2 regions of the Solibacillus sp. FSL W8-0474 genome follow, and region 2 is predicted to be linked to the other one. Evidence: riboswitches for the same ligand, from Rfam matches in the RefSeq annotation. Region 2 holds a riboswitch; the other holds the start of a gene.
What was found. Region 2 has a riboswitch for cobalamin ahead of NYE67_RS06865 (hypothetical protein). Riboswitches for the same ligand answer to the same signal wherever they lie in the genome.
Positions count from the first base shown of each region.

Region 1: linked by a shared signal. The riboswitch ahead of NYE67_RS16585 (DUF4430 domain-containing protein) and the one ahead of NYE67_RS06865 (hypothetical protein) in region 2 are both predicted to bind cobalamin.

Region 1 is NZ_JBBOQJ010000001.1:3,250,287-3,255,256, reverse strand. Features, by position in the region: gene NYE67_RS16600 (UvrD-helicase domain-containing protein) at 1-1,673, opposite strand, end outside; gene NYE67_RS16595 (hypothetical protein) at 1,946-2,200, opposite strand; gene NYE67_RS16590 (DNA/RNA helicase domain-containing protein) at 2,286-2,525, shown strand; cobalamin riboswitch at 2,812-3,009, shown strand; gene NYE67_RS16585 (DUF4430 domain-containing protein) at 3,173-4,970, shown strand, end outside.
Region 2 is NZ_JBBOQJ010000001.1:1,401,148-1,406,117, forward strand. Features, by position in the region: one part of gene NYE67_RS06850 (IS3 family transposase) at 1-364, shown strand, start outside; gene NYE67_RS06855 (hypothetical protein) at 466-702, opposite strand; gene glsA (glutaminase A) at 1,025-1,945, shown strand; gene NYE67_RS06865 (hypothetical protein) at 2,029-2,385, opposite strand; cobalamin riboswitch at 2,581-2,762, opposite strand; gene metE (5-methyltetrahydropteroyltriglutamate--homocysteine S-methyltransferase) at 3,148-4,970, opposite strand, start outside.

The DNA of each region.
Region 1 (4,970 bases), 1.8 Mb from region 2:
TTATATGAAATGGATGTTGGTTGTTTTGTTTTGACAATATCCGTTGCTTTATTGATCATATCATTGAAATCAATAGCTAAATTTTTTCGTAACTCTTCTTGGTAGCCTTCATAAATGGGGCGTACAATTTTTAAAAAGAGCAGTGTACGTTCTCGTAAGAACCCAATTTTTTCTTGTTTAGCAGCTGCTTCTAATTGTTGATAATACTGTACATCGTAACCGTTAGACTTAAATAGAGTAATAAACGTGCTAACTAAATTTTTAAACTCCTTGAACTGCTGATTTTGCTTTTGTTCAATCAGTAACTTCCTATAAATACTTGTATAATCAGCCTCTATTAAAGGGATGTTTAGCTTACGCAACATGTCTTCTAGCTTTTCAAATAACACACCACTGGACACATAATGTGAGTATGTTTCAATCAATTTTGTCTGATTCTTTAAGTGAAGACTCCGTTTCCAGTGCATGCCTTCGATATATTTCTGTTCCTCAATAGGGGTTAGCCAAGGGGCACGATTGTTTTTGTTCACACCAAAGTGTTCTAGATAGACATTGTAATCTGGGAAGTAAAAGTCTGGTCGGTAACGTTTTCTAAATTGATCCGTTTCAAATGGGTAAACAGCTTCATATTCATAGTTCACGCCGTGTAAATAGAGATAGTTCGCAATCATTACCTCTTCTAAGCTTTTTACTTGCTCAAATTTAAGTGTTCTACGATTAACTTTTAATTCTTCACCTGTATTTATAACTTTTGAACGAAGCGTCTCTAAATCATGAGAAGATTGGTCTTCTTTATATTCTCCAAGTGTCGTAAAATTTTCGATATCTTTAGGAACTGCTAAATATGTAGCATAGAAACGAATGATTTCCTTCATTACGGAAGGGTTATGTAGTACTTGCTGATTAAAGTAGGTAGTTACATAATCAGATAGCGAATCCGAAATATCGGGACGTTGTTTTTCTTCATTTGTAATAGTCTCAAGACCAAGTTTATGAAAGGTCATTGCATCAATGGGAAGATCTAATTTCTCTTTTATACGTTCGGTCATCTCTTTAGCTGAGCTGGCTGTAAATGAAATGAGTAAAATCTCTTTAGGATCTACATGCAATCGCTCTACTAAATACTTTACTTTTCCTGAAATTGTTAACGTCTTCCCACTACCAGCTCCAGCGACAACTAATGTATTATCCTCGTTTGTTACAACGGCTCGACTTTGTTGAGGATCTAGTGACTTGCCATCTATATTGCTTAAGAGAGGTTTGGCTTCTATTAGTTCTTTATCAATAAAGGCCTCATTATACGTTGGTACCAAGTGATCTAAATTAGGATAAGTCTGATTAAAATACAGAAACGATTCCTGGCTCTTTAAAAGTCGTTTACTTAAAAGATTTATCTTTTGAGCTGTTTCTAGATAAGTTCTTTTAAGATTTAGTAAATCTGTATTAGCTATATATTGTTGCTTTAAATGTTCAAGGTCATCTTTAAAACGCTCTGATGCTTCTAATAATTCAATATCAGGAATTAATCTCTTATTTCTAAGTCTATTTCCTCCGAATATAATACCCAAAATAATTATAACTATTAATATTAAGTCCACTAAGTCACCGTCTTCCAATAAGTTGTTTACTATATATGGTGATTTGTTGTTAAATAAAAAAACTGTATTTAACAAATCCTTTAACAAGAAGTAGAAGATTCTACTTTTTTAAGAGTTTTTAAAGGGTATACACTTCGTATAGAAAAAGGCATCACATGATTGCCGTCTTTCGCTAACGCGAATAAACGGAAAGGAACTCAGCTAGCGCTGAATTCTTATCATGTCATGCCTTTTGTTAATGAATAATCTGAAAAAAGCATATATTATGTTGCTAAAGTTTTATTACCAAAAATGCCCTTACTATTTTTATGGGAGTGGTAAAAGTATTTTTAATTTCACTTCCCCATTTATTTATCCAATGCCTTCACGATAAACCTCTCCGCAGTAGACAAAGCTTCTTCTTTAGTGGGGAAGATACCTGTCATACCATTTATAATTTCATCTTCTACTTCAATAACATAATCTGCAGAATACTGTTGTTCCATATACTTTTTTAAAGTGATGGAGATGGTTACGTCCTCGTAATTAAAAACTTCAACGTCATAAACTTCGGCTTCGTAGGTACCTAATTCATAAATAATCGATTTTTCTAATCCAATCATGTAAATTCCTCCATTCAATAATAATGTGTTACACCTATAATTATATGGTAAATTATACAAGAAGACTATTAACTGTTTGATAATATTGATAAAATTTTCATACTATTTTTACTTTTTTATCCAAATCTTAACTTTAGCAATCTTGACGGATAAGGATGCTTACACAGGTACAGAAGGTATTGCCAATGTAACTGAAGCGAAGGAAAAGATTGTTCTAAATTCTATCAATATTTTAATGAAGCGTGGTATTAAAGGGCTCTATATTTATGCGAGTGATGAAGCGCTGCGTAATAAATTGCTTTCATTTCAAAGAGAAAACATTTAAATGAATTGCTTGATTAGGGGTATTGAATGGGAGTTGAACTCTTGTTTAATACCCTTTTTCCAATGCCTGTGAGGGGGCGTTTTTTTAAAGCCTTAAAAATTAGCTCCTTTTCTTTATTCAAGTTACCTTTATTAAGATATAAATTTGCTAATTCTAAATAAAATGGACATATGTAACCGTCAAGTAAAATGAAACGGTTAAGTAATTCAAAAATTCCCGTTTTATAATTTTCTGAAAAAAATACTATGCTAATCATATTTTTGTGTTAAAATAAATTCCAATTGAATATGTTTTGCAGAAATAGGTTGCTCTTAATTGAGCATAATAGGGAATTCGGTGTGAAACCGAAGCTGTATCCGCAACTGTAAGTGTAGAAGACTGTGTAAAATATGCCACTGTTAAACGAGGAAAAATGCCTCTAGTCAATGGGAAGGCTTGCACATGATACACGAGCCAGGAGACCTGACTTATTTTTATCGTATTAACTCTCTTCGGAATAAGGAGAATGTACGGCAAATAGATGAACGGGTATTTTTATATGCTTTTTTCTGTTTTCCGCCATTTCTCAATTTGAGGAATGGCTTTTTTTTTTGTATTGGGTTAATGGCAAAACATTATTCATGAAAAACTTTCAGGAGGTTTATTGCATGGATTTTTGGAAAAAGTGGTTGCATATAGCATTAACACTTGTTCTAATGGTATCACTTATAGCGCCAGCAACGGTAGATGCTGAGCAGGTAGAAAATTTAGAGCAACAAGTGGAACAAATTAGTATGCAACTAGAAGTAAAAGGGTTAAAAGAAAATATTATTGCCAACTCCAATATATCCATAACAAAGGGAGCAAGTGCACTTGAGGCGTTACAGCAAACATTAACAGCTGCAAATATCCCATTTGAAGTCGTGACTAGCGATTATGGCCCGTATGTAAAATCAATTAATAGTTTAGTATCGGGTTCATTAGGTCATTGGGATGGTTGGGGTTATTCGATTAACGGTGAATCACCTGAACTTGGTTTAGGAAGCTATGAACTTCAAGCAGATGATATAGTATCTGTTTATTATAGTTTATCGCCAATGTTAGAGGCACAGGCGTCTGAACAAGAGGGCGAGAAACTTGTTGAAGTGTCTGTAAAAGGGGATTTATTTACTGAACAGGCAGCAACTTTAGAGAATTGGATAACGCCAGATGGTTTAACAATTACAAACATTACTAAGCAGGACGATCAACAATTAACATTAGCAATTGAAGCGGCACCTGGTACATATGAATTACAGCTACTAGCTCCTGCATTATTAAGTGCACAAGAGCAAAAAATTTCAGTAAAAGTTGTCGATTCAATTCAACCTGTAAATGACTTAAAAGTGAATTTCCGTGTTGAAGGCATTGCAGGTACAGTACTAAATGTAAAAGACTTTGAAATTAAAGGTAACGGTAAAATTAATGCTGCACAAGTAACACAGCAAATTTTAGATGCCCATAAAATTACGTATGACTACAGCGCCTCAACGGGCTACTTTAAAAATATTGGTGTAGACGGTGAAAAAGGCCTAGGTGTAGGCAGTGGCTGGATGTACAAAGTAAATGGGGAATATCCAGATGTTTATGGAAAAGACGTTGAAATTAAAAATGGCGATACAATTGTTTGGGATTATATTAATGCATCTTCAGTTATAGAAAATTATGAATTCCCAGAGTACAACTTAATCATGTATTCAGGTGCTGAAGCTGTCGATAAAATTACGTTTAATCCAATCATTGATATGCCATCAACGGTAGTGGCAGGAACAGACGTAAAAATTAAAGTGACAGGTAAATATAATACAGTATCTTACTTGTATGAGCATATTTCAGGACCACATACAACGGATTTAGCAGACGTTACCGTTGAATATAACGGAAAAGAATATGTTACAAATGCACAAGGTGAAGTAACGATTCCTGCAGTGGAAGTAGTAGAAGGAAATTATGAACTTCGCTTTACAAAAGATTTACCAGGTACTATTTTGACGGATAAAGGCAATAAAGAACTTGCCTCATTCCCTCGCATTATTCGTACGTATGAATCATTATTGGTTACACCAGATGAGCAAGCAGCAGAAAACCGTAAAAAAGCGGAAGATGCATTAAAATTAGGCGCAACATACTTACAAGCAAATAAAGAAACCGTAACGGCACGTGTAAATGAATCACATAGCGCATTTTGGATGTTAACAGCGATGAAGGCAGCAAATGTCAATGCAGGCACATACGACTGGACAACTGCACCAACAACTGAAGGTACGTTCTTTACAACCCCGTTAGAAGCATCACAAAATGATACAAACAAGATTGCGGGCACAATTATTGCAGCAAAAGCATTAGGTTTAGATCCATTAAACATTAAAGGGCGCAATCAAGTAGCAGATTTATTAGCAATGCAAAAGGAAAACGGTTTGTTCTCGA
Region 2 (4,970 bases):
TTTAAATAATAATGATTTAGTTTTCAAGACCGTTAAACCAGCTATACGCCAGTTAAATCAAAAGGAATTTCCTATCCTACATAGTGATCGAGGATATCAATATACATCAAAAGAATTCAAGCGAATCATAGAGAAAGCAAATCTGACACACAGTATGTCGAGAGTCGGCCGCTGTATTGATAATGGACCGATAGAAGCGTTTTGGGGGACTCTAAAAGTAGAGAAGTATTATTTACATAAGTTTGAGACGTACGAAGAGTTAAAACATGCGATTGATACATATATAAAATTCTATAACAACGAACGATATCAAGAAACATTAAACGGCTTGAGTCCTAAAGAGTTCAGGTCTCAAGCCGCTTAAAGCATTTTTATTATTTCCACTGTCTACTTGACAGGGAGCAGTTCATAAATCAACGTTTGTGCCTTCTGGATGTGTTCCTATGCTTTTATTTGGAAAGATTATCACTCGTTTTTTTTAGATAATTTACTCCATAATTTCTTTATACTTAACAAGATAACAGAAAATATACTTGTTTTTAATAAAAAAATAAAAGCTGTTATCAAAATGATTGGCAACATATCTTTAAATGAGAACTTTTCTAATTCGGAGAAATCAAAGTCCTTTAAAGAAAAAAACAACATAATTAATGCAGCGATTAATACGAGCCATTTTTTTTGAAGTGGATTTGTATTATTCAAGTAAAATAATCCCCCTAGTTAATTTATATTATATAGTTTTTTACTAAGTCACTTTATTATATCAATATAATGACCGGAGAATAGATAGATAATATTAACTATATTCTAACTTTCTTAATGACCTTATTCCATAACCTCTCATATTTCCCCAATTTATTGAATCAACCCTTGCTTGGATCAACTCTTAAAGAGCCTGTTTTCGGCCAACTTCATTTGTAGAAATTATACAATATAACAACCGACAAATTGGGAAAGAATAATTAATTGAAAAGGATAGTTTATGTATAGAGAGGTGAGCAGCTAGTTTTCACGATTAGCTTCAATGAAAAAATTACAGGGTATTTATGAGTATGCTGCACAGATGACGGCTAAAGGGAAGGTTGCGACATATATCCCGGCTCTAGCTACGGCCGATCCGAATGCTTTTGCTGTTAGTTTAGTATCAATGGAAGATAAGATCGTTTTTTGGGAATGTACTCAACTTTTTACACTTCAAAGTGTAGTAAAGGTATTTAGTTTTATGGTGGCAATGAACCACCACGGGATCAAGGAAATTATGCGTTATGTTGATGTGGAACCTACAGGGGATTCCTTTGATTCTATCGTCCGTTTAGAAAGTCACAATAAGAAGCCTTTTAACCCGATGATTAATGCAGGGGCAATTACAGTAGCCTCTTTATTACCCGGGGAAACGATGTATGAAAAAGTGAAATCAGTAACTTTATTTTTAGAGAAAATAATCGGGAAGAAAGTACACATCGACAACGAAGTATATTTATCAAAATATCATGCAGCTGATTACAACCGGGCGATTGCCTATATTTTGCAGGCAAATGGCTTTTTAAAATCAGACGTAGAGGAAGCATTGCAAGTATATTTACAGCTCTGCTCAATCTCAGTTAATGTAGCAGATTTAGCGAAAATGGCTCTTTATTTTGCGACCAATGGTAAAAATAGTGCCGCTACTTGTAGTAAAGAAGTGATTCATATTGCTAAAGCATTAATGTTCACATGCGGGATGTACAATGCATCTGGGAAGTTCGCGGCATTCATTGGGTTACCAGCAAAAAGTGGTGTGTCCGGAGCGATAATTGCAGTTGTGAAAAATGGGGCAATTGAGCACTTACAAGGTCCAATTGGAATAGGGATATATGGTCCTGCAATCGATCAAGTTGGCAATAGCGTTGCTGGCATTGCCTTTTTAACACAGTTATCAAAGGAATACGACCTGTTTTGTTTATAAAGAAAAGGAACAGTCTTACATAATGAATGAGAGACTGTTCCTTATTGTTTGCAAAGGCTTCAATTATTTTTTAAAATGGTTTTTCATTTGATAACAGTATTCAAAGGCTGACCAATTAATTCATACTTTACTTGTAAATAGGCATAATTGATCTCTTTATATTGTTGTGGAGATTGATTGATTAGTTGCTCCGTATATTTTTTAATACTTTCTGTAGCTTCATGCAGATTATTGAATAAAATAAATTCTTTTAGTTGGTTAATATAAAATTCGGTTGTCTTTTGAAAACAGGCAGCTGAAATTTCCTTGTAATCATTAGGTGATTGCGCTAACAATTGTTGTGTAGTGTTTTTAATGGTATTTGCGTCTGCCTCTATTTGATATATTGACATTACTTCATTCATCAATTGCTTATATTGAAGTACTTTGTTCAATTGCATATTATATTCCTCCTATAGTCCCAAAAAATAGCAACATAGTAATTTGAAGTTGTCGCTAAATGGTCGCTTCATAAAGAGACAAGGAATACAAGAGAAGTTTTCTTTTTCGCAATGAAAACCTTTGTATAATTGTCGCACTATGAGCATGAAGAATATTCACTTTCATACTCTAAACCTCCTATCCGCGTAGGTTAATGGTTTGTACTTGAAAAGGCAGGTCTCCTGGCTTATCATCAACGCTCCTCACACCTTCCCATTTTCGGCAATAGTGGTGATTGTGAGTTGCTCCGAATCACAGTTGCGGGACAGCGACGGATTCTCACCGTTCTTCCCTTTTAATTAAATGTTAAATTTAAACCTTCTCCAGTAAAATTTAGTTATTCTTAGATAGCTATTTGTATACAATAAGGGGAGAGTAATACAAATAGCTATCCTACAATGACTAAATATAAATTTTTCATTTACCTGAATTTAAGTTAGTGAAAATAAGAGGAAGTTTTCCGCTTATATTTTGAAAGACCTCAGTTTTAGATGTAAATAAAGGGAGGTTTTCCGGTTATATATAAAAAAAGCCACTTGTTTTCCTGTTGTGAAATGCAATAAGCGGAATTCCGCCTCTTATTTTGGCTGATTTTTAGATTAATTTCCAAATAAGCGGAATTTCTCCGTTTATTGATCCCATAGCTTATCGTCTGACCTACTTTTAACAACAGTAAACCACTAATACTTAAGCGTTTAGTGATTTACTGTATTTTTGTGAAATCAGACAGATAATACTTGAGTGCGTAGTAGCTTAGCGGCTTCTACCATATTTATTAATGAAGCAATCGTCTCGGACTCATGGCGTGTTTTTAAGCCACAGTCAGGGTTAATCCAAAATTGATCTTTTGGGATAACAGCGAGACTTTCTTCTAATATAGAACTAATCTCTGAGATGCTTGGAACACGGGGACTATGAATATCATAAACGCCTAAACCGATGCCAAGTTCATATGGATGTACTTTTAAAGAATCAATTAGCTCTCCATGGCTTCTGGAAGTTTCCAATGAAATAACATCTGCATCCAGAGCGCGGATAGGAGCTATAAAATCATTGAATTCGCAATAGCACATATGGGTATGAATCTGTGTATCTACCGCCACTTTTGATGTTGCCAGCTTAAACGAATCTACCGCCCATTGTAAATATTCATCCCAATTTTCCTTGCGTAAAGGTAGTCCTTCCCGAAGTGCCGGTTCATCAATTTGGATAATTTTAATTCCTGCATCTTCTAGTGCCTTAACTTCCTGCTGAATTGCCAAACCAAGCTGGTAGGCGACTTCTTTTCTTGGAATATCATCACGAACAAATGACCAGTTTAAAATAGTTATAGGTCCAGTGAGCATGCCTTTTACATATTTTGATGTAAGCTTCTGTGCCTCAACGACCTCTTTAACAGTCATTGGATGTGTCCATTCAACATCGCCGTATATGATTGGTGGTTTAACACAACGTGAACCGTATGAAACAACCCAAGCATTTTTCGTGAAGGCAAATCCAGTTAAATGTTCTCCAAAGTATTCCACCATATCTGTCCGTTCAAATTCACCATGTACTAGTACATCCAATCCGATTTCTTCTTGAATTTGAATCCAGCGTGCAGTTTCTTCCTTTACAAAGGCTGCGTATTGAGCGTTAGTTATTTCCTTCTTCCGCCATGCCGCCCGTGTTTTCTTTACTAGCTGAGACTGAGGAAAGCTGCCGATTGTTGTAGTAGGGTAGTCAGGTAAGTTTAATGATTTCTTTTGCAGTACTTGGCGCTCTTTAAATGGAACAGTACGTGTGAAATCTGTATCCTTAATTCCTTTAACTAAATTGTTAACTTGCTCATTTTTTCGTATGGGATGTGTCGCTAAAGATTCAATCGCTTTAATACTATTTGCGACGATACCTTCTTTAACCCACGTTCCATGCTGAATATAATTTGTTAAATGCGCAATTTCGCGGATTTTTTCGTCAGCAAAAGCAAGGGCATCATATAATTCAGACGGAAGATTTTGTTCTGAGTTTTTTGTAACAGGAACATGCTGTAGACTGCAGGAAGAGCTAACCCATAAATCTTCTACACCACTTAATTGCTTGACGGTACTTATTGTAGAAACAGCTTCAGCTAAATTAGCTGACCAAATATCCCGACCATTAATTATGCCGATGCTTAATGTTTTATTTTTAGGAAAACCATGTTGCAGAAGCGATTTCATATTTTCTGTTTTACCATGTACGAAATCTAAGCCAATACCTGCAACAGGTAGATTACTTAAGCGCTCAAATGAAGTTAGTGCCTCAAAATAAGTTTGTACTAGTATTTTTGCGTGTGGTACGTCTTCAGTTAATTGTTTATAAACTTCTTCGATTAATAAAATCTCATCTTCCTCGAGGTTTTTAGTGAAAGAAGGTTCTTCAATTTGAATCCAATCAGCACCTGCATCTACAAGCTGCTGGATTACCTGTGCATATAGCGGAATTAACTTTAAAAAGAAGGCGGCACGTGTTTTATCGTCATACCCTTTTGCTAAGTCAACGAAAGTATAAGGACCGATAATTG